Regions from separate parts of the Paenibacillus sp. S-12 genome, predicted to be linked through region 2. Evidence: riboswitches for the same ligand, from Rfam matches in the RefSeq annotation. Region 2 holds a riboswitch; each other region holds the start of a gene.
What was found. Region 2 has a riboswitch for cyclic di-GMP ahead of NO352_RS23080 (CAP domain-containing protein). Riboswitches for the same ligand answer to the same signal wherever they lie in the genome.
Positions count from the first base shown of each region.

Region 1: it holds a riboswitch for cyclic di-GMP, as region 2 does, so the genes downstream of both, NO352_RS06540 (glycosyl hydrolase family 18 protein) here and NO352_RS23080 (CAP domain-containing protein) in region 2, are expected to answer to the same signal.
Region 3: it holds a riboswitch for cyclic di-GMP, as region 2 does, so the genes downstream of both, NO352_RS19055 (4'-phosphopantetheinyl transferase family protein) here and NO352_RS23080 (CAP domain-containing protein) in region 2, are expected to answer to the same signal.

Region 1 is NZ_JASIUF010000005.1:785,564-788,731, forward strand. It holds gene NO352_RS06540 (glycosyl hydrolase family 18 protein) at 1-1,594, opposite strand, end outside; cyclic di-GMP riboswitch class I at 1,707-1,791, opposite strand; gene NO352_RS06545 (TrmB family transcriptional regulator) at 2,380-3,168, shown strand, end outside.
Region 2 is NZ_JASIUF010000026.1:74,108-77,275, reverse strand. It holds gene NO352_RS23085 (class D sortase) at 1-292, shown strand, start outside; gene NO352_RS23080 (CAP domain-containing protein) at 364-1,425, opposite strand; cyclic di-GMP riboswitch class I at 1,552-1,642, opposite strand; gene NO352_RS23075 (alpha/beta hydrolase) at 1,874-2,176, shown strand; gene NO352_RS23070 (stalk domain-containing protein) at 2,386-3,168, opposite strand, start outside.
Region 3 is NZ_JASIUF010000019.1:67,022-70,189, forward strand. It holds gene NO352_RS19050 (non-ribosomal peptide synthetase) at 1-659, opposite strand, end outside; gene NO352_RS19055 (4'-phosphopantetheinyl transferase family protein) at 687-1,406, opposite strand; cyclic di-GMP riboswitch class I at 1,490-1,576, opposite strand; gene NO352_RS19060 (copper amine oxidase N-terminal domain-containing protein) at 2,133-3,168, opposite strand, start outside.

The sequences.
Region 1 (3,168 bases), on a different contig from region 2:
TAACCGTTTTTGCTCCTCTTTCCACCGCTTTCAACACTTGATTCGATTCGGTCAAAGACTCGTTATTGAAGAGGGTAATTTCATACCCTTTGCTGTTGCCCCAAGCCTCAGTATACGGTTTCACATCCGCCGTTACGTCCAGCTTGGTATATTGGATTTCATGTGTTGTCAACGCCTGGCTTCCGAAGAGGCCTTCTTTCGTTGCCTTTGTTAATTTGTCGCGCTTGGCAGGATCCGTAGTAGGGGCATCATTGGAAGCCATCCAAGCAATGACGCCGCCCAGACCGTTTTCAAGCACATATTTCGTTTTCTCTTGAATAGATCTTTCATTGTCATACGTGTAGAATACGCCAGTTGTCCCATCATACAGATATGGAGCTTTGGCGGCATCATCCCAATATTCCTTGAGATTCGGGTAAGTGGCCTTCAGCTTGTCGAGGTTGCGATAAGACCAAATCCCTGTTCGGCGGCCGCCGTCCCCAATAGCGAGCGCTGCTTCGCCAACCGCGCCGCGGGATGGAGTCAGATCCGCATCCTTCGCGGATAGTGCCGCATCGCCGAATAAACCCGGATGATTCGGATCGGATCCTTGCGACACTTTATCCCAGCCGCGAGTATAGTAGGCTGCCCCGATCACAATCTTATTCGGCTCAGCACCTTGCTGAATCAAATAATTCACGCTCTCGTCGATGGACAGGTTGTTGCCCGTGAGCGGGTCGTTCGGGTTCGTATACAAGCCGGTATGGTGGCCGCTTACTTCATCCCATGCGCCGCGCATGTCATAAGTCATAATGTTGGCAAAGTCTACAATGTTGAACAGTCTTGGCACATCAATGCCGATATCAATCTTGCTCTTCGGCGCTGGAAGCGCAACAGACAGTTCATATGCTTTACCAAGCTCGGCTCCTTGCTTATTCAATGCGTTTTTGATGTCTTGCAGGAGCAAAATATAATTGTTTTTGTCCTCCGGCATGGCGTATTTCGTACCTTCATCGTTCTTATTATCGACCAAATCGGGCTGTCGAACTTCAGCCGGGAACTCCCAATCGACATCCACGAAGTCCATGTTTGTGTACTTGATGAATTTCATGACATTTTGGATCAGATTCGCCCGTTTTGAAGCATCGGCTGCTACGACAGCGAAGTCGCCTGATTTCGACCATCCGCCAAGAGAGATGCCGATCTTCAGATTCGGGTTTTCTGCGCGCAATTGCTGCAGGGCGATAAGGATGCCTGCATTGGCCGCTTGCCATTGAACGCCATCCTGGCCGACAGGCGCTTCTACAGCCGCATCCTTGTCCGTAAATACAAGGTTGCCTTGGGCATCAAAATCGAGAAACGCATAGTTCAAATGGGTTAATTGATCGGCCGGAATATCCTTGGGATAAAAGTTTCCTTGTCCTCCCCAAATTGACCAATCGCCATAGTACATGACATTCCGGATTTCCTTTGTTGCATTTTTGACCACAGGTTCCTGTGCTGCGGAAACAGTCGTTCCTGCGTAAGCCGGCGCCAACGAAGATACGAACATCATGATGGTCATTACCGTCATTGCGAACAATCTTCGGGCACTCCGCTTTCTCCCAGTCTTCATCCGTTATTCACTTCCTATCAATAGATTTTATTAATAGGCAGCTAGGGTGGGGCATCTCGCCATGAATCATACAGAAACAACGAATACGACTAATAGAGATGGGGTTCTATTAATCGGCGTCTGGCAGGCATGGAATTTCTTCCTTAGCCCCTTTAGTTTTGCGTCACTAGATTTCCCTAGCTTTGCCTAGTCGTGCTTGTGCAAACATGCATACTCTTGCATAACGATACATGTTTACACCGTTAAATATACAGCAGTTTCGCGTTTCGTTAATGGGTCATGCGGCTCAAATGTGAATATATGAACATAGGACGATATTATTATTCAGTTGAAATCTATCATGTTGAAATTCGGATGGAATAAGGGGATGTATGTTAATTCCATATGGTTTGATACTGGACATCAAGCCTGTAACTGCAACGTTCCCTTGTTACTCCTTGTAATGCTTTTTTACAGATTCTTCATGTCCGGAAAGGCTTGGGCAGTAGGTCTTAGGGAGGATGGGAGATGTATTGCAGTGTGGGTGAACGAGCCAGAGTTCGCAAAATAATAACGGAATATAACTTTCCTTATAAGTCAAATTCATGCAACTAAATAGTTCCTTTGATGGATTTAAAAGGATTTATCCTTCGTTTTTGGGTAATTATACCTCGTCCATAAGTTGGAGAATCAGGAATAAAACAGTGGGCTGACGATCATTTTTCAAAAACGGAACCAGGATTGCTTTGACAGGTAATCCATTTTATTTTATAGTAAGTAACACACTAACTACTAAAGGAGTTGCCATGGAAGAACTTTTTAAAGAACTTCAGAAGTGGGGCTTTTCGCAATATGAATGTAAGGCGTATATAGGGCTGTTAAAAAATTTCCCCATTACCGGATATGAAATAAGTAAAAGGTCAGGTGTACCTCGTTCAACGATTTACGAAGTGTTAGCAAAATTAATGGATAAAGGTGCGGTTTATACAGTACCTTCTGACCCTGTAACCTATGCACCCTTACCCGCAAAAGAATTAATCCGTCGCTTGCGTAATGACTTTGATAATTCTATGGATTATCTGGAAAAGAATTTATCTGCGTTAGAAAGTGAACAGGAAGTAGATGTCATTCGACGCATCAGCAGTGATGAACGCGTTGCGGCCGAAATGATTGACATTATCGATAAAGCGGAAGAAGAAATATGGTTGTCGATTTGGGAACCGCAAGTCTCTTCTGTAAAAGGTGCTGTAGATAGGCGGATAAAAGAGGATATTCACGTTTTTTCGATTCTTTTTGGAGCACCTGAGATTCGGCTTGGTGTAACGACTCATCACAATTATATGGCTCCAGAAGTAGCTGAGGAACGTATGAATGGTCGCTTAACGATTGTTGCACGGGACAATGAAGAAGTATTAATTGCAAACTTTTCGCCAAACACACCGGCATGGGCGGTAAAAACAGAAGACCCGGCACTTGTGTTAATCGCGATGGAATACATCAGACATGACATTATGTTTTCAGAATTAGTGAAAGAAGTGGGTCCAGAGAAAACAGAAGCACTTTGGAAAAACGACCCTAACCTATTTCATGTTGTT
Region 2 (3,168 bases):
ACGAATGCCGGGAGAGCTCGGCAACTTCGTATTGGCAAGTCACCGCAGCCTGACCTTCGGCAGGCATTTCAATAGACTGGATGAGTTAACAGCAGGGGATAAGATTCAGCTGGAAACAGCCGAACAAACGTATACCTACACCGTACAGTCGAAATCCGTCGTCGTACCGGAGGATCTGTCCGTTCTGGATCAGAATCCGGATGCACGGGAATTGACATTGATTACTTGCGAACCGATCGATACGGCTACCCATCGACTGATCGTCAAGGCTGTTATGGACAACACGCTGTAATAAGTTTGCAGAAAAAAGCGCCGCCTTCAGTATATGAATGCGGCGCTTTTCATGATTCATGATTCTATTAACTAGCTTTGCGGCGTAAAGAAGTTCTGCGTATAGTAAACTTTCGATGGGCCTCCGAAATATACCCCCACACCAATGCTAGAGAAGCCTCCCAAAATATTGGCGCGATGGCCCTTTGAATTCATCCAGTTCTCATGGACAAAAATCGCGCTAGTCTGCCCGGCTGCTATATTCTCTCCTGCTGACTTATACACGATTCCGTCTGCCTTTATCCGATCGAATGGAGACTTGCCATCTGGATTGTTATGATCGAAAAAGTTTCTCCGTCCCATGTCTCCACTATGCTTGCGCGCTGTTCCGGCAATTTTATCATTCCACTGCAGCGGCTTCTCACCATTGCGGACGCGAACCGCATTTGCAAGATCGAAAACCTGCTGTTCGAAGCTTGTCCGCAATTGCTCGCTAGGCGTACCAAAATAGCCTTTGAATGACAGCTCCACCTCTTCAGAGATAAATTGGACAGCCGTTACTGTACCGCGCTGATTCAAATCATAGAACACGGTTGCATACGCATTGCCAACCTTGTGCAGGCTGTATTTCCCACCGTTGTCCCTGTAATGATAGATCGTATTTCCTTTTTTAATACTGCTAAGCGACGTCCCAAAGGCTGCTGCAACTTCCTGCTTCGTCGCACCGAATCCAATGCCGCCATAGCTTCCCTTTGCATTTGTGTATAGGGCCACAACCTCATGATTGCGTACACCTACCTGTACATACTGCTTATAATCCTGATTGTAAATATACCACTGAAAGCCATATTCACTAAGGTCTTTGCGAGCAGGTTGGCCCAATCGCTCAATAAGTTGCTTCTCGCTCATGCCCATCGAAATGCCTTGGACATTGATTGCTGCTGTCTGAGGCGCATTCACTTTTTCCAAGGAAGGGGTCCCGCTTCCGCTCAGCTTATCTGCTGCATAGAGGGCAGGCTGAGAAATGAACATCCCGAACAGCATTGATGCGCTAACCAGCAGCGTTATTCGTTGCTTCCTGCAAGCTAGCCATAGTTTATTTTGTTGTTGAATCGTTGCGTTGTTGTCTTTTGTTGCTGTACAACGTGTCCGCATCCTTACCATCTCCCATTCTTTGACGTTGTCCGCTCGAATGAGATGAACACCAGGGGCGCTTCTTCATACGTACAAAAAAGCGCCACCCTAATGGCGGCGCACTTAAATAGACGCTCATATTGCAATTAGGGCAACCCGGCTGTCATCGCATTGTGTAAATGCATTAGACCCGTGGCTTTGCGTCCCCTGCTTTCGCTAGGGTTTGCCATTATCCAAATGTAACAGTTATATGTCTATGGTAACATGCAACTAAATGGCTTGTACACATCTGATTCATAAAGATCCCTTGATTCGTCAAAAAAGTGACATTAGCCGTCTTTGTTCTAGATTCTGAACAAATATTGAAATTGCTGAAACACAGACTTTTAAACGAATCTTACACCAACTGCCGGCTTCTTTTTAATCTTCATCACTTAGGCTGAACTTTGTCATTCGTCAGTTTGACAGCTTGAATGCCGGTCATATTTCAAGCCCGCTAACAGGAACTATCGACATGGACAAGACTGTCATGGGACATTCCTTCGGGGGCGCAACTGCCTTCAACGTGCTGAACATAAATGGTCGCGTAAGCGCAGCTGTTAATATGGATGGCTCCCTCTATGAGCTGGACATGAATCCACTTAGCAGCAAGCCCGCCATGTTCCTGAAGGCCGATAAACTCGCTGAAATGAAGGAACAGCAGCGTAAAGGAATCGGGGGACACCTTCTAAAGGGTGCCAACAATGAGTTCCCCGAAGTAACGTGTCATTAATCGTACGAAAGCAAACCGGGAGGGCAACTTTGCTTCCCGGTTTCGTGATGATACAGATTACACGGCTTTTATTTGCACCTGTATTGCTAACGCTGCCAACGCAAATAACCGGCCATAAGGCCGGCTATTTTGAATAAATCAGCTATCTTCAAGTAAATACATTTATATCATAAGCATAAATAATGGCTGTTTTTTCTCGTAACTAGAATTTAGGATTTTAACGGAATCACATTTTTGTCAATCTGCGCCTTGGATGCTTCCCCAATGAGCCCTAATCTCCACAATGCCGTTCCCTTCAACTGATAGCGTTTAGCTAGTCCAATCACGCTGCTAATCGTCTTCTCATTCTCACTCCAAGTGGAAATGCCTAATATCAGCTTCTCCTTCGGCACTTCCTTCAGAGCAAGCTTAATTGCCTCATTCACCTTGTCCAACGGCTCCGGAACTTTCCCTCTCGTATATTCATACGCCATAATAATGAGATCATCCGCCGCTGTCGAAAGTGTCTTGTAGTCGTATCCTTTATAAGCTCCATTCAACGGATGAAGCGCCAGAGACAGCTTGATGTTCGCTGCTTTGGCCTGTTTGGACAAGCCGATAACGAACTCATTATAGTCCCGCTTCGCTTTTTCGATATCGCCAGACAGACCCAAACCTTCGAAGTCGAGCACAATACCGGAAAATCCCTTGTCTGCGACAAGCTTCATAATGTCTTCAATCGCCTTGTCTCGCAGCGCCGCATCTTCAAGCATTTTCGTCAGCTCATTTTTCCTGTCAGTCGAAAATACCATCAAATACGGACTCGTTCCATCCTGCTTGGCCTTATCCAATATACTCTCAGGAGTGATATCCCCTGCAGCTTGAGGCCAGTTGTACTCGGAACCGCTTGTTGTAATCGTCCCATCGTCCTGAAGCCGTGCCCAGCCAAATGCAACCGAGTCAAATTGAGGAATGTACTGACGCTCGCCGAAGGATTTCAGCGCATAGAAAGC
Region 3 (3,168 bases), on a different contig from region 2:
GCCGGAACTGTAAATGTATGCGGGTAATCTACCCGAGTCTGATTCATTCCTTCGATCAACTGGTGCTTGTCCTGCTCCGTTAACATCTCCAGTTCGCCAATGCGCTTCTGAGGGTGCTTAACCATTTCCTGCAACAGTTGCAGGAAATACTCCGCCAGCTTCTCCACCGTCGATAATTGGAAATGATTTTCCTTATAGTACATGGTAAACAGCAGTGTCGAACCAACTCCATCAACAGATTGGATGCAGCAATGCAAACCGCATTCCTGTGTCCCCTCCGGAAGCATCGGTTGAGCATCTGCTCCGTACCAGCAGTATGTTGCTACATCGCTGTCTATTCCTATTTCAGAGCAAGTCAGGTTACGCCCTTCTGTGCAAGCCAACAAACTGTTATGAATGTTCATAATTCCTTGCATGGTCACGTCATCCTGGCTGACTACGGTATGATTGCCATTGCCATTACTCGATTGAACGGCATGAAGAGTTACTTGCTGTGAGTTGTAGAAACGAGACAACAGCGTTGCCCACGCTCCGCATATGACGGATTCCAACTTGACCGAATGCTCGGTCGAATGATCCTTCAGAAGACGCAACGTCTCCTCAGGCAGCTCAATAGAATGTGCGTCATAGCCTGTCAATCGTTCTACTGTCAATTCCATGAAAGCCAATCTTCGTCCTCTCCTTTATCACGATCCAACCCATTTCATAAACCAATGAGTCAACTGCTCCCATGTGATGTACTCTATTTGCTTGGCAAAATCCATATGCTGTGCGCACACAGTCATACAATAGCCTGTTTCAGGAACGACATATTGCTTTACATAATAATGATTAACTTTCCATAATTGATTACGCTGTACAGGTACGGCTGTCTCCTGCACGATTTCGAAAGTGCTTGGAAGCTGACTGAGACCTACACCAATTGCCTTCAACACACTTTCCTTAGCCGTCCATATGTAAAAAAACAATTCCTGACGCGCACGGCAGTCGTCCGTATTTGCAAGCAATTCCAGCTCACGCGGCGAGCATATCAGCCTAGCCACATCCATGCTCCATTCCCCTGCTTGCTCAATATCAATCCCGATTGGCGCTCTATCCAATGCCACTGCAATGAATGCACCGGCATGAGAGATGTTGAAAAATACCGGGTTGCCCTCTATATACGGCTTGCCGAATGAATGAGTACGAATAACAATCTCGTCGTTCGATCGGTTCAGCGCTCGAGAGAGCAGGATGCGAGCCAATATATCAGCTGCAACCACGCGGTAACGATCTTTACGCTCTCGAAGTCTGTCTAACCGTTTGTATTTTTCAGGCGTAACATACGGGATAAATCGATCCATCAACGAAGCTATGTTTTTATAGGAAGTACATTCGTCCCACTTCAGCAACACAATTTCCATCATTTACCCCAACCTTTGTGCGCAAAAAAAAGGCCATTGGGAATAGCCTTGTCACCAAATAACCGTTGTTTGGTTACCGCAACTCGAATGGCAGCCCGGCTGCCATAATCCAATAGACGTTAGGCCCGAGGCTTTGCGCCCCCAACTTTCGACTGGGTTTGCCTTTTAATCCTGATGTTGTTCTTCTTGATGTCTCCATTGATTGTTGCAAATCGATTACCAGGCAAGAATGTCATAACATTGTTTACGCACTAGTTCTTGTGACATGTATCGCGTGATTAGGTCTAAAGTACATATTACATATCAGCATGCTGGATACCTGTTCACAATTATCCAACTACAGACCCATATTTTATATCGGCTGCTTAAATGAAAAGATTAATACCTTTTCATATCAATTTTCAAATTTTCGACACGGACAATCATTTTTTGTCATTTTTTAGTTGTAATTAAGTGTTTTTTCGACTTTTTTCCGACAAAAACACCCCTAAACTGCGTTTTTTCTAACATTTCCATTCGTTTCCTCTCCTTTTTTCATTCGACAAAATTGTCGATTGAAGACCTAATGTTAAAATTACTCCTTATCATTGAATACCAGCATAAAAATCCCTCTTATCCCTAAAATAATTCCCTTATGAATGCATAAGAGCCTCGAAATGCATTCGAGGCTCTTATAAAATGCTATTATTCTATGCCGTTCAGTCTGTTTGCCATTGGCTTGATTTACTATCAGTTTCCAACAATGATTTCATTAGAGGCATTTGAGAGAGCATTAACCGTTGCATATCGTCCATCCGCTACGGACACCACAAATACTTTATAGGCAACACCAGTGCGAATTGGATTTCCGTATACATCATTATCGGACAACGAGAACATGGTCGATCCATCGCCCGACACGCTTACCAATTTATAATTATTTCCTCCCACACGATTCGCCTGATCCAGGTTGAATGAATCTGCCGATACGGAAGGAACGACCATTACTCCATAATAGGCAATTCCGTTGTCGCTGCTTGGCTTCGAGAAGTAGGCCTTGAATTCATTCGCTCCTTCTCTCGCCACAAACACATTCGTAGGGGCCTGCACGGATTGATCTACCAAGGAAAATTCACCAGAAGGCGAAGACAAAGCATTCGAGGAGCCGCTTCTATTGTCAGCTACCGTAAGCACAAAGACCCGGTAAGCAATACCTTTTTGAATGACATTCCCTTGAACATCACGCAAGCTGCTTGTCAGCGATTGTCTCACATAGCCACTTTGGCTTCCAACCCGAATATAGCTTGATGAACTCACAAGTCCCGCACTATATGTGTCAAAGGCATAAGACTGATCAGCACGAACGACCATAATGCGGTATTCATTAACATAAGAATTGTTGGATGATGCAGCAAAGCCCACTTCAATATCGCTGGCATTGCCGTTTCCGCCAATAATCTTCGCTTCTACATTCGTTACAACATCAACTGAGGCATTGCTTCTGAGCGTAACCTCAGGAGATGGAGCAGACAACGCATTGTTCGCTTGATTATTCGCGCTTACAGAGAGCACAAAGACCCGGTAGCTAATACCGTTGCGAATTGGCGCACCATCCACATCTCTTGCATCCGAACCAAGTACTGTTGACAAACTGCTGCCATTACGATTCACGACCGTCGAGTTCCAACTGTTTACTCTGTTCGCTTCCGTCAGGTTAAAACGGCTTGCATTGGAAGACTTCACAACCATGACACGATAATGATTCACATTCGATTCATCTGCGGCA